Regions from separate parts of the Serratia marcescens subsp. marcescens ATCC 13880 genome, predicted to be linked through region 4. Evidence: predicted binding sites of a transcription regulator. Region 4 holds the regulator's gene; each other region holds the start of a gene.

Region 1 (7,404 bases), 2.1 Mb from region 4:
TTGGTTCTCGCGGGTAATAAACAGCCCAGCTTGCTCGTTAGAAAATGAATCCTTGCCATTAATCTGAATCCCGTTACCCCGCTCATGATAATGCAGCAGGTCGTCTACAGCATCGTAACCGGTTGTCGCGGCAGCGAGGCTGGATTCAGTAATTTCAATTGCCTTTTTAGTAGATTGCATTGGTTCGATTCCACTCATTACCTGATTGATATCAATCAGACAGATAGACATAACCTCCCCGTAAGCCACGGTTAATGAACCTCAAGCTTGCTGGAAGGGGCTTATGCGCCGTTACCGGCAGTGTGTTAGGTAGAATTAATGCATATATATCAGCAAATAAGATCACCATTAAAAATGGTAATCGATTCCAATTATAGGCAGGACCGTAAAACTGCACATAAAATAATCAACCATTTATTATCGCAACGAAAGTTTGTTATGCTGCTTTTTAGGCTTCTTTACAAAGCAAATGAAACTTGATGAGGATAAGTTGGCACCAAACTTCAATAGCAATGCGGCCTGCAGACTCAAGCGAATCATGCTGGCTTTACTCGGGGGCAAAGGTAAATTTTGCTAAAGAGTTATAGATTAATAACTCTTTATTATTAGGTCGGGCGATTTTTTAGTTTCTATAGGAATATTATTTTCTTATTTAAACTAACGGCAGCGAGCCTTTTCGCCCAAATAGGGGATAAGAAAAGCCGATATATTTAAATTCGCATTATTCATTATTGAATGAATCCCCCTTTTCTACGCCCGAACGCCGTTAGCAATAATTCTCATCCGGCGCTTGACTCTGGAGTGGACTCCAGGGTGTAGAGTCAGCTGAGCAAACCCGTTTAACAGCCCGAAGGGGGACGTTATGCACAATCAGCAAAACCATAATCATCAGGAACATCACCACGCCGAAGGCGGCTGCGGCTGCAACCACAGCCACAGCAAAACTCAGCATGGCTGCAGCAGCGAGCCGAAAAACGCCGCCGCACAGGCCGAACACGCCCACCATCATCACGATCATGGCGATAGCGGCTGCTGCACCGCCGCCCCCGACGATCCGGACGAGGAAAGCGACAGGCTGGCCGCCGCTCCCCCTTCCGGCAGCCAACGTTTCAGCTGGAAAGTCACCGGCATGGACTGCCCCAGCTGCGCCAAAAAAATCGAAAATGCCGTCACGGCACTTCCCGGCGTCGACAGCGCGCGCGTGTTGTTCGCCACCGAGAAACTGGTGGTCGACGCGCAGTCCGATATCAGCCTGCGGATCCAGGACGCGGTCGCCCAGGCCGGTTTTACCCTGCTCGGCGCTCAAACCGCCAAAGCCGCCGCGCCGAAAACCTCACGCTTCGGCGAATTCGCGCCGCTGCTGCTGTTAACCACCCTGATGCTGGTCAGTTGGGCGCTGGATCGGGTTAACCCGGAGCTGGGCCGCATCGCCTTTATCGCCACCACGCTGGTCGGGTTGGCGCCGGTCGCCGCCAAGGCGCTGCGTTTGATTCGTTCCGGCACGCCGTTCGCCATCGAAACGCTGATGAGCGTGGCGGCCATCGGCGCGCTGTTCATCGGCGCCACCGCCGAAGCGGCGATGGTGCTGCTGCTGTTTATGGTCGGCGAACTGCTGGAATCCTACGCCGCCAACCGCGCACGGCGCGGGGTGACGGCGCTGATGGAGCTGGTGCCTGAAGATGCGCTGCTGCTGCAAGGCACGGAACGCAAACGCGTGCCGGTCGCCAGCCTGCGCCCCGGCGACGTGATTGAAATCGCGCCCGGCGGGCGCCTGCCGGCCGACGCCGAGCTGCTCAATCCGTTCGCCAGCTTCGATGAAAGCGCCCTGACCGGCGAATCAGTGCCGGTCGAGCGCCAACAGGGTGAGAAAGTGGCCGCCGGCAGCCTGTCCGTCGATCAGGCGGCGCAGATGAAGGTGATTTCCGAGCCTGGCAAAAACGCCATCGACCGCATTTTGCAGCTGATTGAAGAGGCCGAAGAGCGCCGCGCGCCGATCGAACGCTTCCTCGATCGCTTCAGCCGCTACTACACCCCGGCCATTATGCTGCTGGCGGTCGCGGTGATCCTGGTACCGCCGCTGCTGTTCTCACAGCCGTGGGAGACCTGGATCTATCGCGGCCTGACGCTGCTGCTGATCGGCTGTCCATGCGCGCTGGTGATCTCAACGCCGGCGGCCATCACATCCGGGCTGGCGGCCGCCACGCGGCGCGGCGCGCTGATTAAAGGCGGCGCGGCGCTGGAGCAACTGGGCCAGATTCAAACCATCGCCTTCGATAAGACCGGCACCCTGACCGAAGGCAAGCCGACGGTCACCGACGTGCTGCCTATCGGCGCGCTGACCGAACAACGGCTGTTGCAGCTTGCCGCCGCGGTGGAAGCCGGTTCACATCACCCGCTGGCGCAGGCGATCATCAACCGCGCCGCCGCAAGCGGGGCTGAGTTGCCGTTGGCGCAGGCGCGCCGCGCGCTGGCCGGCGTCGGCGTGGAAGGGATCGTGGACGGCAAGACCGTGTTGATCAGTGCGCCGGGCAAGCTGGCGCCGGGCCTGCTCGACGCCCAATGGCAGAGCCAGGTAGACAAGCTGGAAAACGCCGGTAAAACGGCGGTGGTGGTGCTGGAAGACGGCGCGCCCATCGGTTTGCTGGCGCTGCGCGATACGCTGCGCGGCGACGCCAGGCAGGCGATAGCCGAACTGAACGCGCTGGGCATTCGCGGCGTGATGCTGACCGGCGACAACCCGCGCGCCGCCGCGGCGATCGCCGGCGAGCTGGGCCTCGACTATCGCGCCGGTCTGCTGCCGGAAGATAAGGTCAGCGCGGTCACCGAACTGAGCGAACTGCGCCCGACGGCGATGATCGGCGACGGCATCAACGACGCCCCGGCGATGAAAGCCTCCAGCATCGGCATCGCCATGGGCAGCGGCACCGACGTGGCATTGGAAACCGCCGACGCCGCCCTGACCCACAATCGGCTGGTGGGCGTCGCGGAGATGATCCGCATCTCGCGCGCCACCCACGCCAATATCCGGCAAAACATCACCATCGCGTTGGGATTGAAAGGGGTCTTCCTTATCACCAGCCTGCTGGGGCTGACCGGGCTGTGGCTGGCGGTGCTGGCCGACTCCGGCGCCACCGCGCTGGTCACCGCCAACGCGCTGCGGCTATTGAGAAAACGCAGCTAAGTTCGGAAACAAACACGGGCGCGGCATACCGCGCCCGTTGTCATTTGGGGGAGAGAACTTTTAACTCGGCCGCGCCGCCGTTAGACGCCTTTACGCAGCAGATAACGGTATGGCGCCTGCTCGGTCTCCTGCGCCACCAGCGTGTGCTCCATAAAGCGGCAGAACCCCGGGATATCGCGGGTGGTGGCCGGATCGTCGGCGATAATCAGCAGCGTTTCGCCGTTGTCCATATGGCGCACGGTTTTGCGCACCATCATCACCGGTTCCGGGCAACGCAGCCCCAGCGCGTCGAGCGTCTGGTCTGCCTGGGCAAATAAGTCAGTCATGCAATTTTTCTCGTTCAAAAACGATCGGCGAACGCTCGCCGCATCTCATTAGCGCCTAGTTTACGCCGGTAGTTTTTCTGCGCAAGATGCGTTAACGTTTGCGTTAAATTTAACCATTGCATTGGTTGCGCAAACGCGTATCATGCCGCCGCGCAGCGTTTTTTGCTGTTTTGACAAGACACACTGGGTTCCCTCACCCCACTGCTAAAAAGGCTACAACATGTATTCGTTTACCGCACAGCAGCGCTTCACCGCGTTGGTCTGGCTTTCGCTGTTTCATATCGCCATCATTACCTCCAGCAACTACCTGGTGCAGCTGCCGATCACCGTTTTCGGCTTCCATACCACCTGGGGCGCCTTTACCTTCCCGTTTATCTTCCTGGCGACCGATCTGACCGTACGCATTTTCGGCGCGCCGCTGGCGCGACGCATTATCCTGGCGGTGATGGTGCCGGCGCTGTTCATCTCTTATGTGATCTCCACCGTCACCTATCAGGGAGAATGGCAGGGCTTCGCGGCGCTGAGCAGTTTTAACCTGTTCGTGGCGCGCATCGCCGTCGCCAGCTTTATGGCCTATGTGCTCGGCCAGATCCTCGACGTACACGTCTTCAACCGCCTGCGCCAACGCAGCGCCTGGTGGGTGGCGCCGGCGGCGGCGATGTTCCTCGGCAACATCAGCGATACGCTGGCGTTCTTCTTCATCGCCTTTTATAAGAGCAGCGATCCCTTCATGGCCAACAACTGGGTGGAGATCGCGCTGGTGGATTACAGCTTCAAGGTGATGATCTGCCTGCTGTTCTTCCTGCCGATGTACGGCGTGTTGCTGAACATGCTGCTCAAACGCATCGCGGCGCGCAGCGGCGGCCTGCTGCCGGGCTGAGTCGTGCTATTCTGGGCGGCCCTATCCTTTGGAGGCCGCTCATGACCCCAATCGTCCGCACCGCCACGCTCGAAGACATCCACCGCCTTTACCAACGCATCCCCGAATTCGGCGGCCTGCACAGCCTGGCCGATCTGCAGCGACGCATCGGCGCCGCCCCCGCCAGCCTGTTGATCGCCGAGATAGCCGGACAGCCGGCCGGTTTCAAACTCGGTTATCAACGGCAGGAAACGGTGTTTTACAGCTGGCTGGGCGGCGTGCTGCCGGCATTTCGTCGCCACGGCGTGGCGCAGGCCTTGTTGGCTGAACAGGAACGTTGGGCGCGGGCGCAGGGCTATCGCCAACTGACGGTCAAAACCCGTAACCGGTTCCGCGCCATGCTGACGATGCTGATCGCCCACCACTATCAGATTGTTCAGCTGGAAAAGAAAGGCGAAGTGGCTGATTATCGGCTATTACTGGAAAAAAACTTGTGACAACATCTGCCTTGCATTTCAACCTGGAATAGGTTGCGATACGACAGTGAATCCCTACCGGAAAGGAAGAAGGAAGCCCGATGCGTAAAGTAGCGAAATTGATGGGTATCAGCCTGCTGGCGCTTGGCCTCGCGGCCTGCGACGGCGAAACCAAAGACACCAAGGCAGCGCCAGACGGCGCGGCGGCCAGCGCGCCGGCCGGGCAGCAGGTGAGCCTGCTGGACGGTAAACTGGCGTTCACCCTGCCGGTCGGCATGGCGGATCAGAGCGGCAAGTTGGGCAACCAGGCCAACAACATGCATGTTTACGCAGACAGCACCGGCCAGCGCGCGGTGATCGTCATCTTGGGCGACAAGACCGCCGACAGCCTGGAGACTCTGGCCAAACGCCTGGAGAATACCCAGCGCGCGCGTGACGCCAACCTGCAGGTGATCACCAACAAGGCGCTCGACGTCAACGGCGTGCCGCTGCGTCAGCTGGACAGCATCATCACCAGCGGCGGTGAAAAGGCTTATTCTTCCGTCCTGATCGGTTCGCTGAACAACAACATGCTGACCATCCAGGTAACGCTGCCGGCAGACAATCAGCAGCAGGCGCAGACTGAAGCCGAAGGCATCATCTCTACCCTGAAGCTGAAGCAGTAATCCCGCAGGGGCCGGCCTGCCGGCCCTTTCGTTTTATGCCAGCGCCTGCGCCAGCAGGGTGATCGGATGTTCGCAGCGCTTGCTGGTGGACATTTCGATCTGCCATTTGCAGGTCTCGCAGTCGGTCACCACCAGATCCACCCCGCTCTCTTCTATCTGCCGGAACAGCGGCGCGCCGATGCCTTGCGACGTGGCGTAGTTCTCCGATTTGAACCCGTAGGTGCCGGCGATGCCGCAGCACTGCGAATCCAGCACCACCAGCTCCAGCCCCGGTATCTGCCGCAGCAGCTCCAGGGTGTAGGCGGTCCAGCCCATCTTCTCCATATGGCAAGGCGTGTGATACGCCACCCGCAGCGGCGTGCGTTTCAGCGGCAGGCTGCGCCCCTGATTGATCAGGCGATAGAGATAGCGCGTCGCCAGCTCCACCCGATCGCGCACCGGGGTAGTGTCTACGTCCAGCAAGTGGGGGTATTCGTCGCGCAGGGTGAAGGTGCAGCTCGATGAAGTGGCCACCACCGGAATGCCGCGCTCCAGCACCGTTTCATGCAGCGACTCGGCGTTAACCCTGGCCTGCTTTTTGGCCTGCTCAATAAACCCGTTGGCGATCAGCGGCACGCCGCAGCATTTCTCGCGCTTCAGCAACTGCACGCCGATATCCAGCGCATTGAACACCCGGATCAAATCCTTGCCCAGCTGCGGGTGGTTATAGTTGACGAAGCAGCCGTGGAAAAACGCCACCTGCTCGGCGTAACGCTGCTGCGCCTGCGCCTGCTGCCGGTACCAGCGGCGGAAGGTGCCGAACGAGTATTTCGGCAGTTCGCGGCGGTGATCGATCTTCAGCGCCTTGTCCAGCAGCTTGCGCACCGGTTTCAGCCCGGTGGCGGCGTTGACGATCGGCGCAAATGGCGTCGACAGCGAGCCCATGATATCGGTGTGGCTGAGGATGGCGTCACGCAGCGTCGGCTTGCTCTGGGCGAAGTCGGCGCGGGCGCGCTGAATGATGTCGCCGATTTTGACGTCGGACGGGCAGGCCACTTCACAACGCTTGCAGTTGGTGCAGTATTTCAGCGCTTCGTCGTACAGCGCCGGGTCTTTCAGCCGCAGCCGCTCGCCGTCCGGCCCCGCCTGTTTCGGCCCCGGATAGAGCGGGTTCACTTTGGCGACCGGGCAGTAGGTGGTACAGACGGTACATTTGATGCAGCTTTCAAAGCTGTGGTCCTGATGCAGGCTCATACGCACTCCTCCGCGGCGATCTGCTGCGCGACGTGCAGCGCACCGATCAATGACACGCCGGCGCCGCAGCCCTGCTGCAGCGGATCGTAGCCGCCGGCGACCGCGCCGATGGCATACAGATTGTCGAACGGCACTCCCTGCTTCATCGCCCGCAGCCTGCCGTCGGTGCGCACGCCAAACTGCAGATAAGGCTGCGGCGCGAACAGCTCGCGCCGGCTCCAGTCGGCGCGATCGGCGCGGCTGTGCACGTCCAGCCCGAAGATCGGCTCACGCACCCGGTCGAAATCGGCCACCAGCCCATTGCTGAAGAAGCTGCCGCTGGCCAGCACCACCTGCTGCGCCCGCAGCGGAATATCGCCGTGGTTGCGGGTGTACAAACCGGTGATGCGACCGTCCTCGCTCTCGGCGCGCAGCACGCTGTCGCCGGGCATGAAAACGCCGCCCAGCTGTTGGAAACGCCGCCGCAGCGCCTGATGCAAGCGCATGCCGGGCACCGAAGGCGGCAGCGTCGGCAGCAGCCGGATCGGCTTGCCGACCGCATCCTGCAGCACCGCCAGCGACGCGTCGTCCTCCAGGCCCAGACAGGCCGGCAGGAAGAGCGCCTCGGCCTCGCCCGCCAGCCGCCGCAGCTCCTCGGCCATCGGCGGCAGACTTTCCATCAAAT
Region 2 (7,404 bases), 1.3 Mb from region 4:
AATCTTCCGCCGCAGCTACCTGGACAAGACGCATCAGTTCTATGAGAAGCACGGTGGGAAAACGATTATTCTGGCGCGATTCGTGCCGATCGTGCGTACTTTTGCGCCGTTCGTCGCCGGCATGGGGCATATGTCCTATCGCCACTTCGCCGCCTACAACGTGATTGGCGCACTGGTTTGGGTGCTGCTCTTCACTTATGCTGGCTATCTGTTCGGCGATCTGCCGGTGGTGCAGGAGAACTTGAAGCTGTTGATCGTCGGGATCATCATCGTTTCGATTCTGCCGGGCGTGATTGAAATTTGGCGCCACAAGCGCGCGGCCGCCCGCCAGCAAAAACAGTAAAAACATCGCTTAACCTGTCGGTTCGACCAGTTTTTTGTCCACAGCGTCGGGCCGATATGGTTTAATGAGCGACATTATGGTCTGTTCCTGCGAACAACCCTGAAGCCGATGCCTCAGTCGCCGCGCTTGCCGCGCCGCGAACGGGCATTTTTTCATTGGGGTGTTTTCGGGGGGATTGTTAAAGCATGAACAGCGGACTGGCGTGTGCCAGGTTCAAACAGAAAGGTCATCGATGAGCTGGATTGAACGAATTCTTAACAAGAGCAATATCACACAAACCCGTAAGGCGAGCATTCCTGAAGGGGTCTGGACTAAATGCGACAGCTGCGGCCAGGTTCTCTACCGCGCCGAGCTGGAGCGGAATCTGGAAGTGTGCCCGAAGTGCGACCACCACATGCGTATGAGCGCGCGCGCGCGTCTGCATACCCTGCTGGACGAAGGCAGCGAAGTGGAGCTGGGCAGCGATCTGGAGCCGAAGGACGTTCTGAAATTCAAGGATTCCAAGCGCTATAAAGATCGTCTGGTCGCCGCACAGAAAGCGACCGGCGAGAAAGACGCGCTGGTGGTGATGAAGGGCACGCTGTACGGCATGCCGATCGTCGCCGCGTCCTTCGAATTCGCCTTCATCGGCGGCTCGATGTCTTCCGTGGTCGGCGCGCGTTTCGTGCGTGCGGTTGAGCAGGCGCTGGAGGACAACTGTCCGCTGGTGTGCTTCTCCGCCAGCGGCGGCGCGCGCATGCAGGAAGCGCTGATGTCACTGATGCAGATGGCGAAAACCAGCGCGGCGTTGGCCAAAATGCAGGAGCGCGGCTTGCCGTATATCTCCGTGCTGACCGACCCGACCATGGGCGGTGTCTCCGCCAGCCTGGCGATGCTGGGCGACATCAATATCGCCGAGCCGAAAGCGCTGATCGGTTTTGCCGGCCCGCGCGTTATCGAGCAAACCGTGCGCGAGAAACTGCCGCCGGGCTTCCAGCGCAGCGAGTTCCTGATCGAAAAAGGCGCGATCGACATGATCGTTCGCCGTCCGGAAATGCGCCAAACGTTGGCGAGCATTCTGTCCAAGCTGACCAACCAGCCGCAGCCGCATTTCGATGAGGCCGCGCCGGTCATTGAGCCGGAGCCGCAGGCCGACGCCTGAGGCAAAGACAGATCCCGCCCGGGTTCAGCCGCCACTTTGTGGCTAAGTGACGGCTGATGCCCGCTCCCTGCCGGCCGTAGCCTTTCCGCTGCGGTTTGCAGGCTGGCGGCAGTCACGAAGCGCATCGCCTTTACCGCGGTGAGGGTGGTGCCCTGATGGATTAATGAACCCAAGTTCAGTGATGGGACTCATGCAAAACCACCAAATTCCCCAAGCCACGTCGCCATTGAGCTCGTGGCTTTACTATCTGGAACGTCTGCACAGCCAGGCGATCGAACTCGGCCTTGAGCGCGTACAGCGCGTCGCGGCGCATCTGGATTTACTGACCCCCGCACCCACGGTGTTCACCGTTGCCGGCACCAACGGCAAAGGCACCACCTGTCGCACCCTTGAAGCTATTCTGCTGGCCGCCGGCCTGCGCGTCGGCGTCTACAGTTCACCGCATCTGGTGCGCTATACCGAACGCGTGCGCATTCAGGGCGAAGAGCTGAGCGAAGCGGAGCACAGCCGCTCGTTCGCCGCCATTGAAGCCGGCCGCGGCGAAACGTCGCTGACCTATTTCGAATTCGGCACCCTGTCGGCGCTGCAGCTGTTCAAACAGGCGCGACTCGACGTGGTGATCCTGGAAGTGGGGCTGGGCGGGCGTCTCGACGCCACTAACATCGTCGATCCGAGCGTGGCGGTGATCACCAGCATTGCGCTCGATCACACCGACTGGCTGGGCAACGATCGCGAAAGCATCGGCCGTGAAAAGGCCGGCATTTTCCGCAGCGGCAAACCGGCGGTGGTCGGTGAACCCGATATGCCGGACAGCATTCGTCAGGTTGCCGAAACGCTGGGCGCGCCGCTGTCTCGCCGTGGTGAAGCCTGGCGCTTCAGCGAGCAGGGCGATCGCTGGCAGTGGCAGGGCGGCGACACGCTGCTGACCGATCTGCCGACGCCGAACGTACCGCTGGCCAACGCCGCTACCGCGCTGGCGGCGCTCAACTGCAGCCCGCTGGAAATCGACGAACGCGCGATTTTCACCGGGCTGCAGCAGGCGACACTGCCGGGGCGTTTCCAGATCGTGCGGCGGGAGCCGACGCTGATCCTCGATGTGGCGCACAACCCGCACGCCGCCGGCTATCTGGCCGGGCGTCTGGCCAAACTGCCGCGCAACGGCGGCAAGGTGCGCGCGGTGGTGGGCATGCTGTCGGACAAGGATATCGCCGGCACGCTGGCCTGCCTCAGCGAGCAGGTGGATGAATGGTACTGCGCGCCGCTCGACGGGCCGCGCGGCGCCAGCGTCGAACAACTGGCGCAACATCTGACGGAACCGCGCCGCTTTAATGATGTCGAAACTGCCTGGCGGCAGGCTATGCAGGATGCTGATAAACAGGATATTGTGATCGTCTGTGGATCGTTCCACACCGTGGCGCAGGTGATGGCGGCGTTAGACGAGATGCGGGGAGTGTGAGTGGCGAGTAAATTTCAGAACCGACTGGTCGGAACCGTGATTCTGGTGGCGCTGGGGGTGATCATCCTGCCAGGGTTGCTGGACGGCAAAAAGAAGCATTACGAGGATGAATTCGCGGCCATTCCGTTGGTGCCGAAGGCGGGCGACGTCGAAGAGAACGACGTGCTGCCACCGGTGACGCAACCGTTGCCGGCGCAGCCGCCGGAAGGGGCGGGCGCGCTGGTCGAACAGCAGGCGGCCAACGAAGCGGCGGCGCAACAGGCGGTGCGACAAGGTGCTCAGCAGCCAGCGCAGGTGGCGCCGCCACCGGTCGAGACGCGTCCTCAGCCGGTGCCGCAGCCCAAGCCGAAACCGGTAGAAACCAAACCGGTGGAAGTGAAACCGAAACCGGCTCCGCAACCGAAACCGGTGGAAGTGAAGCCGGTACCGAAGCCGGAGCCGACGCCGAAACCTGAACCGACGCCGCAGCCGAAACCGGCGGAAGAAAAAGCGCCGGCCGGGCAAGCCTACGTCGTGCAGCTCGGGGCGTTGAAAAATGCCGCCAAGGCGAACGAGATTGTCGCCTCGCTGCGCCTCTCGGGCTATCGCGCCTTTACCGTGCCGTCAACGCCGGTGCAGGGGCAGATCACCCGCATCTATGTCGGCCCGGACGCTTCCAAGCAGAAGCTGCAGGCGGCGCTGCCGTCGCTGAACTCGATCAGCGGGCTGAGCGGGCAGGTGAAGCCGTACGGCCGTTAAACCCCGCAGGGGCGCAGCACGATGCGCCCCTGAATTAAGGAGTGGTGGAGATAAAGCGAGAAAAACCGCGCCTTTTACAGGCGAAATCACCTATGTAGGCGCGGCGATTGGGAATTTTTTGATCGCCGCTTTTTATTTGTAACGTGGTAGGAAATCCCCTACGCAAACGTTTTCTTTTTCTGTTAGAATTCGCCGCGAATTGGATGCAGGGGCGATTCATCATTGGAATAGTTCATGGTCTGGATTGATTACGTCATTATAGCGGTGATTGGATTTTCGGCTCTGGTGAGCCTGATCCGAGGGTTTGTTCGCGAAGCATTGTCACTTGTGACATGGGGATGTGCGTTTTTTGTTGCCAGCCATTTCTACTCTTACCTTGCGGTCTATTTCACTCGTTTTGAAGATGAACTGGTGCGAAACGGCATCGCGATCGCGATTTTGTTCATCGCGACCTTGATCGTAGGGGCTATTGTTAACTATGTGATTAGCTCACTGGTAGAGAAAACCGGGTTGTCGGGCACCGACCGGGTGTTGGGCATCTGCTTCGGCGCGCTGCGCGGAGTATTGATCGTCGCGGCGATCCTGTTCTTCCTGGATACCTTTACCGGCTTTTCACAGAGTGCCGACTGGAAACAGTCACAGCTCATTCCCCAGTTCAGTTACGTCATCAGGTGGTTCTTTGACTACCTGCAGAGCACGTCGAGTTTCTTGCCGACCCAATTGCCGGGGCGGTAGCGCTGATGAGGAAAAGACAACATGTGCGGTATTGTCGGTATCGCCGGTTTCATGCCGGTAAACCAGTCGATTTATGATGCGCTGACGGTGCTTCAGCACCGTGGCCAGGATGCCGCAGGCATCGTCACCATTGACGCCCACAACGGGTTCCGTTTGCGTAAAGCTAACGGCCTGGTGAAAGATGTGTTTGAGGCGCGCCATATGCAACGCTTGCAGGGCAACATGGGCATTGGCCATGTGCGTTACCCGACGGCCGGCAGCTCGAGCGCCTCTGAGGCCCAGCCTTTCTACGTCAACTCGCCGTTCGGCATTACGCTGGCCCACAACGGCAATCTGACCAACGCCCATGAGCTGCGCCAAAAGCTGTTCGAAAGCGGCCGCCGCCATGTCAACACCACCTCCGACTCGGAAATCCTGCTGAACGTGCTGGCCAGCGAACTGGATCGCTTCCCGCATTATCCGCTGGAGGCCGACAACATTTTTACCGCGGTCGCCGCCATGCATCAGCAACTGCGCGGCGCTTACGCCTGCGTGGCGATGATCATCGGCCATGGCCTGCTGGCGTTCCGCGATCCGAACGGTATTCGTCCGCTGGTGATCGGCAAGCGCACGCTGGAGGATGGCCGCAGCGAGTACATGGTGGCTTCCGAGAGCGTGGCGCTGGATACCCTGGGCTTTGAGTTCCTGCGCGACGTGGCGCCGGGCGAAGCGGTGTACATCACCACCAAGGGCCAGCTGTTCACCCGCCAGTGCGCAGAGAACCCAAAAACCAACCCGTGCCTGTTCGAATACGTCTATTTCGCGCGCCCGGACTCCTTTATGGACAAGATCTCGGTCTACAGCGCCCGCGTGCGCATGGGCCAGAAGCTGGGTGAGAAGATTGCCCGCGAATGGGAAGATCTGGACATCGACGTGGTGATCCCGATCCCGGAAACCTCCTGCGACATCGCGCTGGAGATCGCGCGCATTCTCGAAAAACCCTACCGCCAGGGCTTTGTGAAGAACCGCTACGTCGGCCGCACCTTTATCATGCCGGGCCAGCAGGCGCGTCGTCAGTCGGTGCGCCGCAAGCTGAACGCCAACCGCGCCGAGTTCCGCGACAAGAACGTGCTGCTGGTGGATGACTCCATCGTGCGCGGCACCACGTCGGAACAGATCGTCGAGATGGCGCGCGAAGCGGGCGCCAAGCGTGTGTACCTGGCTTCCGCCGCGCCGGAAGTGCGTTTCCCGAATGTCTACGGCATCGACATGCCGAGCGCCAACGAACTGATCGCCCACGGGCGTGAAGTGGATGAAATCCGCCAGATTATCGGCGCCGACGGGCTGATCTTCCAGGACCTGGACGATCTGATCGAAGCGGTGCGCGAAGAGAACCCGGACATCACCCAGTTCGAATGCTCGGTGTTCAACGGCATCTACGTGACCAAAGACGTCGATCAAAGCTATCTGGAATATCTGGAGTCGCTGCGCAGCGACGACGCCAAGGCGCTGCGAGGGCAAACCGAAGCGGAAAATCTGGAACTGCACAACGAAGGCTAACCGGCCGCGTTGATTACTCGGGGGGCATCGCCGCGTCTGCGGCGGTGCGCCTTGCTCCTGTGAACTTGCTTATCCCTCGCCATTGCGGCAAAGTCTGCCTGATCTTACTTTTTACGGCAGAGGCCATTTTCCATGAAACGACTCATCATCGGCATTTCCGGCGCCAGCGGCGCGATCTACGGCGTGCGCCTGTTACAGGTTTTGCGCGACGTCGCAGAGGTGGAAACCCATCTGGTGATGAGCAACGCTGCACGGCAGACGCTGGCGCTGGAAACGCCGTACAGCCTGCGTGAAGTGCAGGCGTTGGCCGACGTGGTGCACGATGCGCGCGATATCGCCGCCGCCATCTCTTCCGGCTCCTTCAAAACCCTGGGCATGGCGATCCTGCCATGCTCGATCAAAACCCTGTCCGGCATCGTCAACAGCTACAGCGACGGGCTGCTGACCCGCGCCGCCGACGTGGTGCTCAAAGAGCGCCGCCGTTTGGTGCTGTGCGTGCGGGAAACGCCGCTGCATCTGGGACACCTGCGGTTGATGACGCAGGCGGCGGAGATGGGCGCGGCGATCATGCCGCCGGTGCCGGCGTTTTACCACCAGCCGAAAAGCGTGGAAGACATCATCGATCAGACCGTCAATCGGGTGATCGATCAGTTTGATATCGAACTGCCGGCCGATCTGTTCACCCGCTGGCAGGGTGCTGATTAACATTTTCATCCCCAAATTGGCACATTTGTGCAACACCGCACTGAATTAGGGCGGCGCATGCACCATAATGATCCCACTTCATCACGTTCACTGTTTCATGGCGCCGCCTTATCGCGGCTGCCAGTGGCGCGGCCCCGAGCGGCCGATTTAATTTTGCGGTTATCGTCCCAGGAAACAGTATTGTGAAGGCCGGAGCCGTTCCCTCCGCCCGTAGCACCTAATGTGGCACGATTACTGCAAATTGATTTGGTGGGGAAAAGTAATGCCCGTAGTGGCATCAAAAAATCAATTTGAGGGTAATTTATGAAAAAGCGGGTTTTGATTTTGCCGTTAGTTCTGGCTTTGAGCGCCGCCAGCAGCGCCTTTGCCGCCATTCCTTCCACGCTGAAGATTGGCACCGATCCGACTTACGCACCGTTTGAATCCAAAAACGCCAAAGGCGAATTGGTTGGCTTTGACATCGATTTGGCCAAAGAGCTGTGCAAACGCATCAATACCCAATGCACCTTCGTGGAGAGCGACTTCGACGCGCTGATCCCATCCCTCAAGGCGAAGAAAATCGACGCCATCATCTCTTCGCTGTCCATCACCGAAAAACGCCAGCAGGAAATCGCCTTTACCGACAAGCTGTATGCCGCCAACGCGCGTCTGATCGCGCCGAAAGGGTCCAAGCTGTTGCCTACCGTGGACGCCCTGAAAGGCAAGAGTGTGGGCGTGTTGCAGGGCACCACCCAGGAAGCCTACGCC
Region 3 (7,404 bases), 2.4 Mb from region 4:
TCATTCCGATGATCGGCATGGTGCAATCGCTCAACGTCTCCGTGGCCTCCGCGCTGATCCTGTATGAGGCGCAGCGCCAGCGGCAGAACGCCGGTCTGTATCGCCGCGACAACAGCATGCTGGACGAAGAAGAGCAGCAGCGTCTGCTGTTCGAAGGCGGCTATCCGGTGCTGGCCAACGTGGCCAAGCGCAAGGGGCTGCCGCGTCCGCAGATCGACGAACAGGGCCAGGTGGTCGCCAGCGCCGAATGGTGGGCGGCCATGCAGGCGACGGTGCGCAAATGAAAGGCCGCCTGCTGGATGCTGTCCCACTCACCACGCTTTCCGGGGTTGGCGCCAGCCAGGCGGGCAAACTGGCCAAGCTTGGCCTCGACACCATTCAGGATCTGCTGCTGCACCTGCCGCTGCGCTACGAAGACCGCACCCGTCTCTACCCGATCAACGATCTGCTGCCGGGCATCTACGCCACGGTAGAAGGGGAAGTGCTGCGCAGCGACATCAGCTTCGGCCGCCGCCGCATGCTGACCTGCCAGATCAGCGACGGCACCGGCATCCTCACCATGCGGTTCTTCAACTTCAACGCCGCAATGAAAAACAGCCTGGCCACCGGCCGCCGCGTGACCGCCTACGGCGAGATCAAACGCGGCAACCACGGCGCGGAGATCATCCATCCGGAATACCGTATTCAGGGCGAAACCAGCGAGGTTGAGCTGCAGGAGTCGCTGACGCCGGTTTACCCCACCACCGAAGGGGTGCGGCAGGCCACGCTGCGCAAGCTGACCGATCAGGCGCTGGCGCTGCTGGATACCTGCGCCATCGCCGAGCTGCTGCCGCCGGAGCTGAGCGGCGGCCTGATGAGCCTGCCGCAGGCGCTGCACACCCTGCACCGCCCGCCGCCGGACATCCAGCTGGCGGATCTGGAGCTGGGCAAACACCCGGCGCAAAAGCGTCTTATCCTCGAAGAGCTGCTGGCGCATAACCTCAGCATGCTGGCGGTGCGCGCCGGCGCGCAGAGTTATCAGGCGCAGCCGCTGCTGCCGGACGATCGGCTGAAAAACCGTTTTCTCGCCCAGTTGCCGTTCTCGCCGACCGGCGCGCAAACGCGCGTGGTGGCCGACATCGAAGCCGATATGCAAAAAGACTTCCCGATGATGCGGCTGGTGCAGGGCGACGTCGGCTCCGGCAAAACGCTGGTGGCGGCGCTGGCGGCGCTTCGCGCCATCGCGCACGGCAAGCAGGTGGCGCTGATGGCGCCGACCGAGCTGCTGGCCGAACAACATGCCAACAACTTCCGCCAGTGGTTCGAACCGCTGGGGTTGGAAGTCGGCTGGCTGGCCGGCAAGCAGAAAGGCAAGGCGCGCATTGCACAGCAGGAAGCCATCGCCAGCGGCCAGGTGTCGATGGTGGTCGGCACCCACGCCATCTTCCAGGAGCAGGTGCAGTTCAACGGCCTGGCGCTGGTGATCATCGATGAGCAGCACCGCTTCGGGGTGCATCAGCGGCTGGCGCTGTGGGAGAAAGGCGAAGAGCAAGGCTTCCACGCCCATCAGCTGATCATGACCGCCACGCCGATCCCGCGCACGCTGGCGATGACCGCCTACGCCGATCTCGATACCTCGGTCATCGACGAGCTGCCGCCGGGCCGTACGCCGGTGACCACCGTCGCCATTCCCGATACCCGCCGCGCCGACATCATTCAGCGGGTGAAAAGCGCCTGTCTGGAAGAGGGGCGACAGGCTTACTGGGTGTGCACGCTGATCGAAGAGTCCGAGCTGCTGGAAGCGCAGGCGGCGGAAGCCACTTGGGAAGAATTGAAAGCCGCGCTGCCGGAGCTGAAGGTGGCGCTGGTGCACGGCCGCATGAAAGCGCAGGAAAAGCAGGCGGTGATGCAGGCGTTTAAACAGGGCGAGCTGCAGCTGTTGGTCGCCACCACGGTGATCGAAGTCGGCGTCGACGTGCCGAACGCCAGCCTGATGATCATCGAAAACCCGGAACGGCTGGGCCTGGCGCAGCTTCACCAGCTGCGCGGCCGCGTAGGGCGCGGCGCCGTGGCCTCACACTGCGTGTTGCTGTACAAAACGCCGCTGAGCAAAACCGCGCAAACGCGCCTGCAAGTGCTGCGCGACAGCAACGACGGCTTCGTCATCGCGCAGCGCGATCTGGAGATCCGCGGCCCGGGCGAGCTGCTGGGCACCCGCCAGACCGGCAGTGCCGAATTCAAGGTGGCGGATCTGCTGCGCGACCAGGCGATGATCCCCGAAGTGCAGCGCGTCGCTCGCCATCTCCATCAGCACTATCCGGAACACGCCCAGGCGCTGATCGAACGCTGGCTGCCGGAGAAGGCGCGCTACTCCAACGCATAAAAAAGGGCGCCTGCGGCGCCCTTTTCGTGGTGACTCGCGATATCACCCCACCGCCGGGAACACCGGCAGCAGCAGATACAGCTTGATGACGATGGCGTTGGCGATATCGATAAAGAACGCCCCCACCATCGGCACCACCAGAAACGCCAGATGCGACGGGCCGAAGCGATCGGTGATCGCCTGCATGTTGGCGATCGCCGTCGGCGTGGCGCCCATGCCGAAGCCGCAGTGGCCGGCGGCCAGCACCGCCGCGTCGTAGTTCTTGCCCATCACCCGGTAAGTAACAAAGATCGCGTACAGCGCCATCACCAGCGTCTGCACCGCCAGGATCGCCAGCATCGGCAACGCCAGCGAAGCCAGCTCCCAAAGGCGCAGGCTCATCAACGCCATCGCCAGGAACAGCGACAGGCTGACATTACCCAGCACCGATACCGCCCGTTCGAACACGGTATAGAAACCGGTGAAGGCCAGGGTGTTGCTGAGGATCACCCCGACGAACAGCACGCAAACGAAGTTAGGCAGCTCAAACACCGTTCCGTTCAGCAGGCCGGCAATCAGCTGCCCCAGGCTCAGACAGATGGCGATCATGGCGATGGTTTCGATCATCACCAGCGAGGTGATCAGGCGGCCGCTTTCCGGCTTCTCGAAACCGCTCGGCTGCACGCTGTCTTCCGGGGTGCCTTCCGGCGTAGAGGAGTGTTTGACCAGATAGCGCGCCACCGGGCCGCCGATCAGGCCGCCCAGCACCAGGCCGAAGGTGGCGCAGGCCATGGCGACTTCCGTCGCGTTTTCAAAGCCGTAGCGCTCGATGAACAGCTTGCTCCAGGCCGCCCCGGTGCCGTGGCCGCCCGACAGGGTGATCGACCCGGCGATCAGGCCCATCAGCGGATCCAACCCCAGCATTTTCGCCATGCCGATGCCGATGGCGTTCTGCACCAGCAGCAGCCCCAGCACCACGAACAGGAATACCATCAGCGCCTTGCCGCCGGCGCGCAACCGCGCCAGGTTGGCGTTCAGGCCGATGGTGGCGAAGAAGGCCAGCATCAGCGGATCCTTCAGCGACATGTCAAAGCTGATTTCCCAGTTGGCGAACTTTTTCAGGGCTAACAGCAGGAGGGCCACCAGCAAACCGCCGGCGACGGGAGCGGGAATGGTATATTTTCGCAGCAGGGGAATGCTTCTGACGCACTTGCCTCCGAGAAGCAAAACCAGCGTCGCCGCGACTAACGTGCCATAAGTATCAAGATGAAACATCCAGGTACTCCATGTAAGGGAAAAGATCCAAATAAAAATAATAAGTTATAGAAAACCACTTAGTTTTTAAACTTGATGAGTGCAGGATTAGAAGTAAAAAACGCTGAGATGACAAGAAAAAATGAATGAAAATGCGACATAAACGAGAAAGTCGGCAACATAATATTTGCGCGCAACCGTTTGCTTTTGCGGGGCGGGGCATTAAAATGCCTGCTTTGCCGTATCTGGAAACGCCACACCATGAGCATGTCATCCTCCGAGCTTGATGCCGCGCGCCAAGCCGCCTCAGAACCCCGCGCCAGTGAACTGATTTATCGCCTGGAAGATCGCCCGCCGCTGCCGCAAACGCTGTTTGCCGCCGGCCAGCATCTGCTGGCGATGTTCGTCGCGGTGATCACACCGGCTCTGCTGATCTGCCAGGCGCTGGGCCTGCCAGCACAGGATACCCAGCACATCATCAGCATGTCGCTGTTCGCCTCCGGTCTGGCTTCCATTCTGCAAATCAAAACCTGGGGACCGGTGGGTTCCGGGCTGTTGTCGATTCAGGGCACCAGCTTCAATTTCGTTTCGCCGCTGATCATGGGCGGTCTGGCGCTGAAAAACGGCGGCGCCGACGTGCCGACCATGATGGCCGCGCTGTTCGGCACCCTGATGGTCGCTTCTTGCACCGAAATTTTACTGTCGCGCGTGCTGCATCTGGCGCGCCGCATCATCACCCCGCTGGTTTCCGGCATCGTGGTGATGATCATTGGCCTGTCGCTGATTCAGGTCGGTCTGACCTCGATCGGCGGCGGTTATGCCGCGATGAACGATCACAGCTTCGGCTCACCGAAAAACCTGCTGCTGGCCGGCGCGGTGCTGGCGGTCATCATCCTGCTGAACCGCCAGCGCAACCCTTACCTGCGCGTCGCTTCGCTGGTGATCGCCATGGCGGTCGGCTATCTGTTGGCCTGGGCGATGGACATGCTGCCCGCCGACGCACCGGCAGCTCCAACGGCGGCGATCACCATCCCCACGCCGCTCTATTACGGCCTGGGCTTCGACTGGAACCTGCTGCTGCCGCTGATGCTGATCTTTATGGTCACCTCGCTGGAAACCATCGGCGACATCACCGCCACTTCCGACGTCTCCGAACAGCCTGTCAGCGGGCCGCTGTACATGAAGCGCCTGAAGGGCGGCGTACTGGCCAACGGCCTGAACTCGATGCTGTCGGCGGTGTTCAACACCTTCCCCAACTCCTGCTTCGGCCAGAACAACGGCGTGATCCAGCTAACCGGCGTCGCCAGCCGCTATGTCGGCTTCGTGGTGGCGCTGATGCTGATCGCGCTGGGGCTGTTCCCGGCGGTGGCCGGCTTCGTGCAGCACATCCCCGAGCCGGTACTGGGCGGCGCGACCATCGTGATGTTCGGCACCATCGCCGCCTCCGGCGTGCGCATCGTGTCGCGCGAGCGCCTGAACCGCCGCGCCATCATGATCATGGCGCTGTCGCTGGCCGTCGGCATGGGCGTCTCCCAGCAGCCGCTGATCCTGCAGTTCGCGCCGGACTGGCTGAAAACCCTGCTCTCTTCCGGCATCGCCGCCGGCGGCATTACCGCCATCGTGCTGAACCTGGTGTTTCCGCAGGAACACGAGAAAAAGTAACCCGCCCATTGGCGTTCAAACGGCCGCTTGCGGCCGTTTTTTATTGTCTATCAGACCATTGCCCTTGAGATGCCCAGCCAATTGCGGCATAAACAGGGTATCTTTTTTGACCGATGCGGATGTAGACGATGAAATTTATCGGAAAGCTGTTGCTGACGTTGCTGCTGCTGATCGTGCTGGCGGTGGTGCTGCTGTACCTGGTCGGGCAAACCCGCTGGGCGGCAGGCCGCCTGAGCGCCTGGATCAGCGACAACAGCGAATACCGCCTGTCGATAGGAAAAATCACCCATTCGTGGCGCCAACCGGACCAGATCGCTCTGGAAGACGTGCGGCTGGCGCGCAGCGGCCAGCCGCAGGCGCTGGTCGCCAAACGCGTCGATCTCGGCCTCAGCCTGCGCCAAATCACCGAACCGCGCTATTTCCACAGCGTCACGCTGCGTGACGGCACGCTGAACGTGCAGCCGCAGACTGCGGCGCTGCCTGTACAGGCCGACGTGCTGCAACTGAGCAACATGGCGCTGCAATCCAACGATAACGCGTGGCAGCTCAACGCGCAGCAGGTCAATGCCGGCATCACGCCGTGGCGCCCGCTGGCCGGCCATCTGCTGGGGGACAACAATCAGTTCCAGTTCAGCGCCGGTTCGATGACGCTGAACGGCATCCCCGCTTCGAAGGTGTTGGTGCAGGGGGAGCAAAAGCAGGGTCAGCTGCTGTTGAACAATTTCGGCGCCGATCTGGCGCAGGGCGACCTGACCGGCGTAGCCAGCCGCGCCGCCGACGGCAGTTGGCAGGTGGATCGCCTGCGGCTGAGCGGCGTGCGCCTGCAGACCCCGATGACGTTGGCGGAATTCATGCGGCGCTTTACCGCCCTGCCGCCGGTCACCCTCAAGCGTTTCGATCTGATCGACGCGCGCCTGGAAGGCAAGGCGTGGGCGTTTAACGATCTCGATCTGTCGCTGCAAAACGTCAGCATCGAAAAAGGCGATTGGCGCAGCGAAGACGGCTCACTCAACGTCAATGCCAGTGATGTGATCAACGGCGGTTTCCATCTGATCGACCCGATCGCCACCCTGCGCCTCTCCTCCGCCGGCATCGCCATTCAGCAGTTCACCACCCGTTGGGAAGGCGGGCTGCTGCGCACCTCCGGCAATTGGCTGCGCGCCGGCAAACGCCTGCAGCTGGATGAAGTGGCCATGGCGGCGCTGGAGTACACCCTGCCTATCGACTGGCGCGAGCTGTGGCTGAAACCGCTGCCGGACTGGCTGGCCGAGGTGTACGTCACCAAGCTGACCACCAACCGCAATCTGATTATCGATATCAACCCGGCATTCCCGTTCCAGATCACCGCGCTGGACGGTTACGGCAGCAACCTGCTGCTGGCGCGCGACCACCAGTGGGGCATATGGTCCGGTTCGCTGAACCTGAACGGCAGCGAGGCGACCTTCAACAAGATCGACGTGCGGCGCCCTTCGCTGGCGCTGAACGCCGACGCCAGCCAGATCGCCGTCACCGAACTCAGCGCCTTCATGCCTAATGGGTTGCTTGAGGCCAAAGCGACCGTCGATCAGTTGCCGGGCAAGCCGTTCCAGCTGATGCTGCACGGCCGCTCGGTACCGCTCAATACCTTGCAGCAATGGGGATGGCAGCCGGTGCCGCTGACGGGCGACGGCAACCTTGAGCTGCAGTTGAAAGGGCTGCTGAACAGCGACGGGCCGTTCAAAGCTTCATTGAAGGGGACTCTGCAAGCCACCGCCGGCGACGGCCAGACGGTGAACCAACAGCTGCCGTAATGCACTGCGCGGCCCGCCCTCAGGGCAGGGCCGCCGCCTTACTCCTCCAGCGCTTCAGAGCCGCCCTGATCCAGCGGCACATCCGGCTCGGCCGGCAACACCATGTAAGTGCCTTCGAACACCGCGCCCTTATCCTCATCGCCGAACAGATGCACTTCGGCGTGCACGCGCGCGCGGCGGCCGCGCGCCAGACGCGCCAAGTCGCCGCTCAGCGAACCAAGATCCGCCACCGCCCGCGGCCTGCCGGTGATCGGTTTGCTGTAGCGAATGTGCGCGTCCGCCAGAATGATGGTGCCGCCGAGATGGCGCTCGCGCAACAGCAGCCAAATCAGCCCCCAGGCGGTCAGCGTCGCCAGT
Region 4 (7,404 bases):
GCTTAGACAATTTCTGCGGGTGCATACGTATACCAACGGGAAATAAGCCCGCGGCGTCTGATATCCGACTATGAACAGAGGAAATTTAAAGAAACGGCCCGACGCAAACGGCGCAGGATAAACGCCTCTTTAAAAAAAGAGTGTGACGCAAGGCGCGTACACAATAGCTGATTGAGATATAGAGATTATAAGGTGTTACTTTACAAGGTTGTTTTTGAGTATAGGCGTGCCGAGGCGTTGACTCAACTGTAAATCGCACTTGGCACGCATATTCTTTAAGTGATTATTAATCTTGGTAATTATGACGCTGAGTTAGCATGTTCCCGCTGTGCCTTTTGCTGCGCATCGGCCGCTTTTCCCCGCTGCAGGAAATAACCCAGCGCGGCCAGGACTACCGTAGATACCATCACCGTCACCGTTGCCAACAGCGGCTGGGCAATAAACGCCGACACCAGCATGCTCGCCACAAAACACAGCCCCAATTGCAGCGTATTTTGCAGCGCGGCGGCTTTACCGCTGCTTTCCGGGAATGGCATCAGCGCATTCGCCACCATGATCGGGTAGCCGGCGCCGTTGACCAGCGCCATGACGCAGAACGGGATCAGCAGCGTGGTGAGCGTCGGATTGGTCAGGGTCGCCACCAGATACAGGGCCACCATGCTGACAGCATAAGCTACCAGCAGCCACGGCAGCAGGGTTTTGCCATTGATGCGCTTGAGCGCGGCGCGGCAGCCATAGCCCCCCAACAGGAAAGCCAGCGTCTGCGGCACATAGCTCAGACCGATGTCGCTCGGGCCGTAGCCCATATCACCGAGGATGAACGGCGAGCCGGTCAGCCAGGCAAAGAAGCCGGCCGAGCAGGCGGCGTACATAGCGACGTTGCCGCTGAACACCGGGGATTTCAATAATTGCCAAAAACTGACGCCGCTTTTTGGCGCATCGGCGGCGGGTTGCGTTTTGGCGCGATCTTTGAGCAGCAACGTCGGCAGCAGCAGCAGGGCGGTGATGGCCAACAGCACGGCGAAGATCGCGCGCCAGCTGGCGTGGTTCAGCAGCCAGGCGCCAAGCAGCGGCGCCAACGCCGGCGACAGCGCCACCAGCGGCATGATGGTGGCGAATACGCGGTTGGCCTGGCCTTCGCGGTAGCGGTCGACCACCAGCGCTTGCCAGATGGCGGCGGCGGAACAGACGCCGACGGCCTGAATAAAGCGCAGTATCCAGAGCTGCACGGCATTTTCCACCCACAGCATGCCCAGGCAGCCGAGCGCGAACAGCGACAGGCCAATCAATAATACCGGTTTGCGGCCCAGTCGGTCGGAGAGCGGCCCCCACAGCAACTGCGCGAAGGCGAAGCCGGCCAGAAAGATGCTCAGGCTGGCGCTGACCGCGCCGGCGGAAATTTGCAGTTCCTCCCGCATGGCGCCGAAGGCGGGCAGGTACATATCGGTCGCCAGATAACCCAGCATGCTCAGGCCGGCGAGGTAGAACATAAAACCAAAGGAGTTTCGCATGGTATTTCTCGTTAATATTTTAGTGTCGCAGGTTTTTAGCGCCGGCCAGTGTATCCGGCTGGATCTCTGCTTGTGAAACGGTAATATTTGCAAAGTGCTGTTAAAAAAATTGAAGGCAAAGCGATGTGGTCTGAATATTCTCTTGAAGTTGTTGACGCGGTGGCGCGCACCGGCAGTTTCAGCGCGGCGGCGCAGGAGCTGCACCGGGTACCGTCGGCGGTGAGCTATACCGTGCGGCAACTGGAACAATGGCTGGCGGTGCCGCTGTTTGAGCGGCGTCACCGTGATGTGGAGTTGACGCCGGCCGGCGCGCTGTTTATCAAGGATGCGCGAGTTGTTATCAAAAAAATGCTCGACACCCGCCGCCACTGTCAACAGGTGGCCAACGGGTGGCGCGGCCAGCTGAATATCGCAGTCGACATCATCGTCAAACCGCAGCGCAGCCGCCAGCTGGTGCTGGATTTCTACCGCCATTTCCCCGACGTTGAACTGATGCTGCAACCCGAGGTGTTCAACGGCGTGTGGGATGCGTTGGTGGACGGCAGGGTGGACATGGCGATCGGCGCCACGCGCGCGGTGCCGGTCGGCGGCGGCTTCGCTTTCCGCGACATGGGGGATATGAACTGGCTGTGCGTAGTCAGCCCACAGCATCCGTTGGCGCAGCTGGCAGGGCCATTGAATGACGATCGGTTGAGGCCATACCCTGCGCTTTGTCTGGAAGACACCTCGCGCAATCTGCCCAAGCGCGTCACTTGGACGCTGGATAACCAGCGGCGGCTGGTGGTGCCGGACTGGACCTCGGCGCTCGACTGTTTGTGCGCCGGATTGTGCGTCGGCATGATGCCGGCGCATCTGGCGCTGCCGCTGGTGCAGTGCGGTGAGCTGAAGGCGTTGCAGTTGCAGCAGCCGTTTCCCGCCAGCCCCTGCTGCCTGACCTGGCAACAGGATAAACCGTCACCGGCGATGAGCTGGCTGCTGGCGTACTTGGGCGATGGCGAGACGCTGAATCAGGAGTGGCTGAGTGAGGCGGCACCGGAAGCCGCGCAGGCCTCCGGCAGGGAAGATGATCAGCGGCGGTAGTCGATGAACGGACCATCGGCGACCGAACGGCGTTCGACCAGCTTCGGATGCACTTCGATCACCTGCGATTCTTCGCGCTTGCTGATGATGCGATCCAGCAGCATGGTGAAGGCCATTTCTCCCAGGCGTTCTTTCGGCTGGTGAATGGTGGTCAGCGCCGGGGTGAAGTAGCGGGCGTTGCGCACGTTGTCATAGCCGATCACGGAAATATCCTGCGGCACTCGCAGCCCCAGCTCGTCAGCGGCGCAGATGGCGCCCATCGCCATGATGTCGCCGCCGCAAAATACCGCGGTCGGCCGCTGTTTTTGCGACAGGATTTGGTGCATCGCCTTGTAGCCGGACTCCGGCTCGAAGTCACCCTGGACGATCCACTCTTCGCGAATGTCGATATGCGCTTCCTGCAGCGCCTTCATAAAGCCCTGATGACGGCCGCCGCCGGTGTTGCGCGACAGCTGGCCCGGGATGGCGCCGATATCGCGGTGGCCGCGCTCGATCAGGTAACGGCCGGCCAGATAGCCGCCTTCGAACGCGTTATCGATGATGGTGTCGGTGAAGTCGCCGCGCGCGGCGCCCCAGTCCATCACCACCATCGGGATATTACGGTAGTCCTCCAGCATGCCCAGCAGTTGATCCGGGTATTCGGAACACATGACCAGCAGGCCGTCGACGCGCTTTTGCGCCAGCATCGCCAGGTAGGCGCGCTGCTTGTCCAGATTGTTGTGCGAGTTGCACAGGATCAGGGTGTAACCTTTGCTGTAGCAGCTGTTTTCCACCGCCTCGATCACTTCGGCAAAATAGGGCGCTTCGCTCGAGGTGGCCAGCAGGCCGATCGACTTGGTGTGATTGACTTTCAGGCTGCGCGCCACGGCGCTCGGCGAGTAGTGCAGCTCTTTGATGGCGGCCCACACGGCCGCTTTGGTCTCTTCGGCGACGAAACGAGTCTTATTGATGACGTGCGAAACGGTGGTGGTGGAAACGCCCGCGCGTTTGGCCACATCTTTAATCGTTGCCATGTAAGGAATGACTCCTGAACTCACATGTTTACAGCATGTAAGTGTGATGTTAATCGTTTGCCTACGTAGATCCTTCTCCAGAGAAGCGAAAACTGAGTTTTTAGTGTGTTGAAGTCTTCAGCGCTTAATCAGGAGGGGCATGGATGCCGGTACGCAGTTGTGAACTGCGAATTTTGTCGCATATTGAACAAAAGTGGAAGAGGTAATCGAGATTATAAACCGGGAAATGATAACAAGATTTTATCGGCGAACTGTGGGAAAATGATTTGACGTACTAATTGTGCGCCTTTTATCCTTAGGAAAGCCCATTTTAAAGGAGTTGTCATGGATACCGATCTGAAGATGTCTCTGTTCACTACCGTCGGCGCGTTGGCGATGATCATCGCTTTCAGCTTTGTCGCCGCGTTGAACTGATCTCCCGCCGGTTTTAAAAAAGGCGCAGCCTCTGGCTGCGCCTCGTTACTTAGGCAAGGCCTGCGTTTACGCCAGGTTTTCCGCCGCAAATGTCCAGTTGACCAACGCCCAGAAGTTTTCCAGGTATTTTGGACGCGCATTGCGGTAATCGATGTAATACGCGTGTTCCCACACGTCAACGGTCAGCAGCGGTTTATCTTCACCGGTCAGCGGAGTTGCCGCGTTGGAGGTGTTGACGATCGCCAGCGCGCCGTCCGGTTTTTTCACCAGCCAGGTCCAGCCGGCGCCGAAGTTTTTCACGGCGGCATCGGTGAACTGTTCTTTGAACGCAGCGAAAGAGCCGAAGGATTTGACGATCGCGGCCGCCAGTTCGCCCTGCGGTTCACCGCCGCCCTGTGGCGACAGGCAGTGCCAGTAGAAGGTGTGGTTCCACACCTGCGCGGCGTTGTTGAACACGCCGCCGTTGGAGGTCTTGATGATCTCCTCGAGCGATTTGCCCTCGAACTCGCTGCCTTTCACCAGGTTGTTCAGGTTAACTACGTAGGTATTGTGGTGTTTGCCGTAGTGGTATTCCAGGGTCTCGGCGGAGATGTGCGGCTCGAGCGCGTTTTTCTCATACGGTAATGCAGGTAATTCAAACGACATTGCTTCCTCCTTTACAGCGCCACTTTTTTCCCGCCGAGGCGGGAGCCAGATGGGCCGTTTTTTATTGTGGTCATTCAATCTTAACAATTTTCATCATAAAAAACAGGAAGAAAAGCGAGAAATGCGCGTGGGGAGGTGCGATGGGCGATAGCTTGAGCAGGCGGTTGCGACCGGGGCCGCAACCGCGCAGAGCAGGGAGTTAACGGATGGTTTTCGGCGTCACTACGCGGCGTGCGCCGATGTAGTGGTTCTGCCAATAGTCGTTGTCGAGCTGGCTGATGCGGATCTCTTCGCCGGTGCGCGGCGACTGGATGAATTTGCCGTTGCCGAGATAGACGCCGACATGATCCGCCACGCCGCGGTTGTTGATGCGGAAGAACACCAAATCGCCGCTTTCCAGTTCGCTTTTCTTGATCGGCGCCGCGTCGCGCAGGTGATACATTTCGTTGGCGGTGCGCGGCATCTTGATTTTCACCACGTCTTTATAGGCGTAATAGATAAGTCCGCTACAGTCGAAGCCGGTGCGCGGCGAGCTGCCGCCCCAGCGGTAAGGTTTGCCCATCTGATCCATCAGCTTGGCCATCGCAGTCTGCTTGGCGTGCTGGTAACGCTTTTTGTGCGCCGGGCTGAGTTTCAACGGTTTTTCATCACGCGCCAGCTTGGCGGTAGCCATACCGGCGTCGCGGTGGCGGCCATAGCCTTTTTTATAGCCCTTTTTCGGCGGGGTGACTTTAATCTTGGCGATTTTCTGCGCTTTGGCCTTGGGTTTGGCGCTGACGATCTTTTTCGCGCTTTTCTCGCTTTTGACCTTGGCGGTCCTGGTTTTTTTCTCGGGGGCCGTCACTTTGGCTTTTTTGGCGGCTTTATCCGCTTTCTTTTTTCTGCGGTCATCGGGCCGCGCTTCATTAACATGGCTTTTACGCTGCTCGGCGGCAACGCGCGCCTGTGGCGCAGCGTGCGCCAGATTGAAGAAGAGCTGCGTAAACAGCAGCGCAAAGAGCGTAAGAATTAAACGCATGTCGACGTCACCAACCTTGGCCCCGAAACGGATATCGAAAGAGTTACAGTATTCCCGAACTTCGCCATATAAAACAGCGAAGAACTCATAAATAATAATCCATATTGTGAGAAAACGTTAATGACATTTTTTTTGGTTTAAAATCAGCCTGTTGATGTATAAAAAAGCGCCAGGCGACGGTGGCGGATATAATTAAGCCGCGCCGTCATCGCGGCGCAATATATTAGTGAAATGGTCGGATTAAAAATGTTATTCTCAACGTATGTTTTGACCGGAATGACGTGGCCGGTGAAACGCGATCGGCGGCGGGCGAATATCCTTGCAAAAGATGGCGTTTTCTTGCGACTGTTCCAGCCGCTACAATAGCCCGCATGATGCATGTTGTAGCCATGAAATGTGGCTTGAGGAAGCAATAAATGACGACGACACTTGAAAAAATTCAGCACCAGATCGCTGAAAACCCGATTCTGCTGTACATGAAAGGTTCGCCAAAGCTGCCGAGCTGCGGCTTTTCCGCGCAGGCTGTGCAAGCGCTGTCCGCCTGCGGCGAGCGTTTCGCCTACGTGGACATTTTGCAGAACCCGGACATCCGCGCCGAGCTGCCAAAATACGCCAACTGGCCGACGTTCCCGCAGCTGTGGGTAGATGGTGAGCTGGTTGGCGGTTGCGATATCATCATCGAGATGTATCAGCGCGGCGAACTGCAGCAACTGATCAAAGAAACGGCAGAAAAGTATAAAGCGCAAGAAGACCAGCAGTCTTAATCGACGGGCTTGCGATTATCGCGTAACGGGCGGCGCCAGTGCAAACTGGGCCGCCTTTTTTGTTGATTTTATTCGGCGAGATCGCCGGCGGGCAGCGGCCAGCCGCCGAGACGTTTCCAGCGGTTAACCAGCTCGCAAAACAGCAGGGCGGTTTGCTCGGTGTCGTACAGCGCAGAGTGCGCCTGGCTGCTGTCGAACGGCATACCGGCCGCGATACAGGCTTTCGCCAACACCGTTTGGCCCAGCACCAGGCCGCTCAGCGCGGCGGTGTCGAAGGTGGCGAACGGATGAAACGGGTTGCGCTTCAGGCCGGCACGTTCGGCCGCGGCCATCAGGAAGCTGTGATCGAAGTTGGCGTTGTGCGCCACGATAATGGCCCGGTTGCACCCGCGATCCTTGAGCCCTTTGCGCACCGCTTTGAAAATGGCGTGCAGCGCGTCGTATTCGCTGACCGCGCCGCGCAACGGGTTGTGCGGATCGATGCCGTTAAACGCCAGCGCTTCCGGCTGCAGGTTGGCGCCCTCGAAAGGCTCCACGTGGAAGTGCAGGGTCTCGTCCCGCTGCAGCCAGCCATCTTCATCCATTTTCAGCGTGACGGCGGCGATCTCCAGCAACGCATCGGTATTGGCGTTGAAGCCGGCGGTTTCAACATCTATTACTACGGGATAAAACCCACGAAAACGACCACTCAGGGCGTTAAGATCACTTTTTTCGGCCATCAGTTTCTTATCTTCATCGAATGCAGCGCGCATTATGGCAAATTTTGCGCCTGGTTGCAGGCGCTATCGCGCGGAGAATCAGCAGGGCGCCAGCGCGCCCTGAAGGGGAGGCTTAGTGGCCGAGGCCCTGACCGGCGTGTTTGTTTTCGATCAGCTCAATTTTGTAGCCGTCCGGATCTTCGACGAAGGCGATGATCGTGGTGCCGCCCTTCACCGGGCCGGCTTCGCGGGTGACTTTGC

What was found. The regulator PurR, encoded in region 4, represses purine synthesis genes. The targets are predictions, from matches to a motif close to CANGCAAACGTTTGCNTG.
Region 1: tusA (sulfurtransferase TusA) is a predicted target of PurR. The motif match lies at 3,595-3,612, and genes of this name have one in related genera.
Region 2: cvpA (colicin V production protein) is a predicted target of PurR. The motif match lies at 3,838-3,855, and genes of this name have one in related genera.
Region 3: J0F90_RS24065 (nucleobase:cation symporter-2 family protein) is a predicted target of PurR. The motif match lies at 3,786-3,803, and genes of this name have one in related genera.

Annotation. Positions count from the first base shown of each region.
Region 1 is NZ_CP071238.1:201,406-208,809, reverse strand. It holds gene J0F90_RS00945 (serralysin family metalloprotease) at 1-180, opposite strand, end outside; gene J0F90_RS00940 (zinc/cadmium/mercury/lead-transporting ATPase) at 863-3,181, shown strand; gene tusA (sulfurtransferase TusA) at 3,262-3,507, opposite strand; gene J0F90_RS00930 (7-cyano-7-deazaguanine/7-aminomethyl-7-deazaguanine transporter) at 3,728-4,387, shown strand; gene J0F90_RS00925 (GNAT family N-acetyltransferase) at 4,429-4,863, shown strand; gene J0F90_RS00920 (DcrB family lipoprotein) at 4,944-5,507, shown strand; gene glpC (anaerobic glycerol-3-phosphate dehydrogenase subunit GlpC) at 5,541-6,740, opposite strand; gene glpB (glycerol-3-phosphate dehydrogenase subunit GlpB) at 6,737-7,404, opposite strand, start outside.
Region 2 is NZ_CP071238.1:3,550,913-3,558,316, reverse strand. It holds gene J0F90_RS16985 (DedA family protein) at 1-343, shown strand, start outside; gene accD (acetyl-CoA carboxylase, carboxyltransferase subunit beta) at 576-1,484, shown strand; gene folC (bifunctional tetrahydrofolate synthase/dihydrofolate synthase) at 1,675-2,940, shown strand; gene dedD (cell division protein DedD) at 2,941-3,678, shown strand; gene cvpA (colicin V production protein) at 3,913-4,413, shown strand; gene purF (amidophosphoribosyltransferase) at 4,435-5,952, shown strand; gene J0F90_RS16955 (UbiX family flavin prenyltransferase) at 6,085-6,657, shown strand; gene hisJ (histidine ABC transporter substrate-binding protein HisJ) at 6,961-7,404, shown strand, end outside.
Region 3 is NZ_CP071238.1:5,032,974-5,040,377, forward strand. It holds gene trmH (tRNA (guanosine(18)-2'-O)-methyltransferase TrmH) at 1-284, shown strand, start outside; gene recG (ATP-dependent DNA helicase RecG) at 281-2,362, shown strand; gene gltS (sodium/glutamate symporter) at 2,405-3,616, opposite strand; gene J0F90_RS24065 (nucleobase:cation symporter-2 family protein) at 3,857-5,257, shown strand; gene J0F90_RS24070 (AsmA family protein) at 5,386-7,047, shown strand; gene fabY (fatty acid biosynthesis protein FabY) at 7,086-7,404, opposite strand, start outside.
Region 4 is NZ_CP071238.1:2,287,058-2,294,461, forward strand. It holds gene punC (purine nucleoside transporter PunC) at 300-1,511, opposite strand; gene punR (DNA-binding transcriptional activator PunR) at 1,635-2,591, shown strand; gene purR (HTH-type transcriptional repressor PurR) at 2,579-3,604, opposite strand; gene cydH (cytochrome bd-I oxidase subunit CydH) at 3,929-4,018, shown strand; gene sodB (superoxide dismutase [Fe]) at 4,085-4,663, opposite strand; gene J0F90_RS11040 (C40 family peptidase) at 4,863-5,681, opposite strand; gene J0F90_RS11045 (Grx4 family monothiol glutaredoxin) at 6,098-6,445, shown strand; gene rnt (ribonuclease T) at 6,514-7,197, opposite strand; gene gloA (lactoylglutathione lyase) at 7,277-7,404, opposite strand, start outside.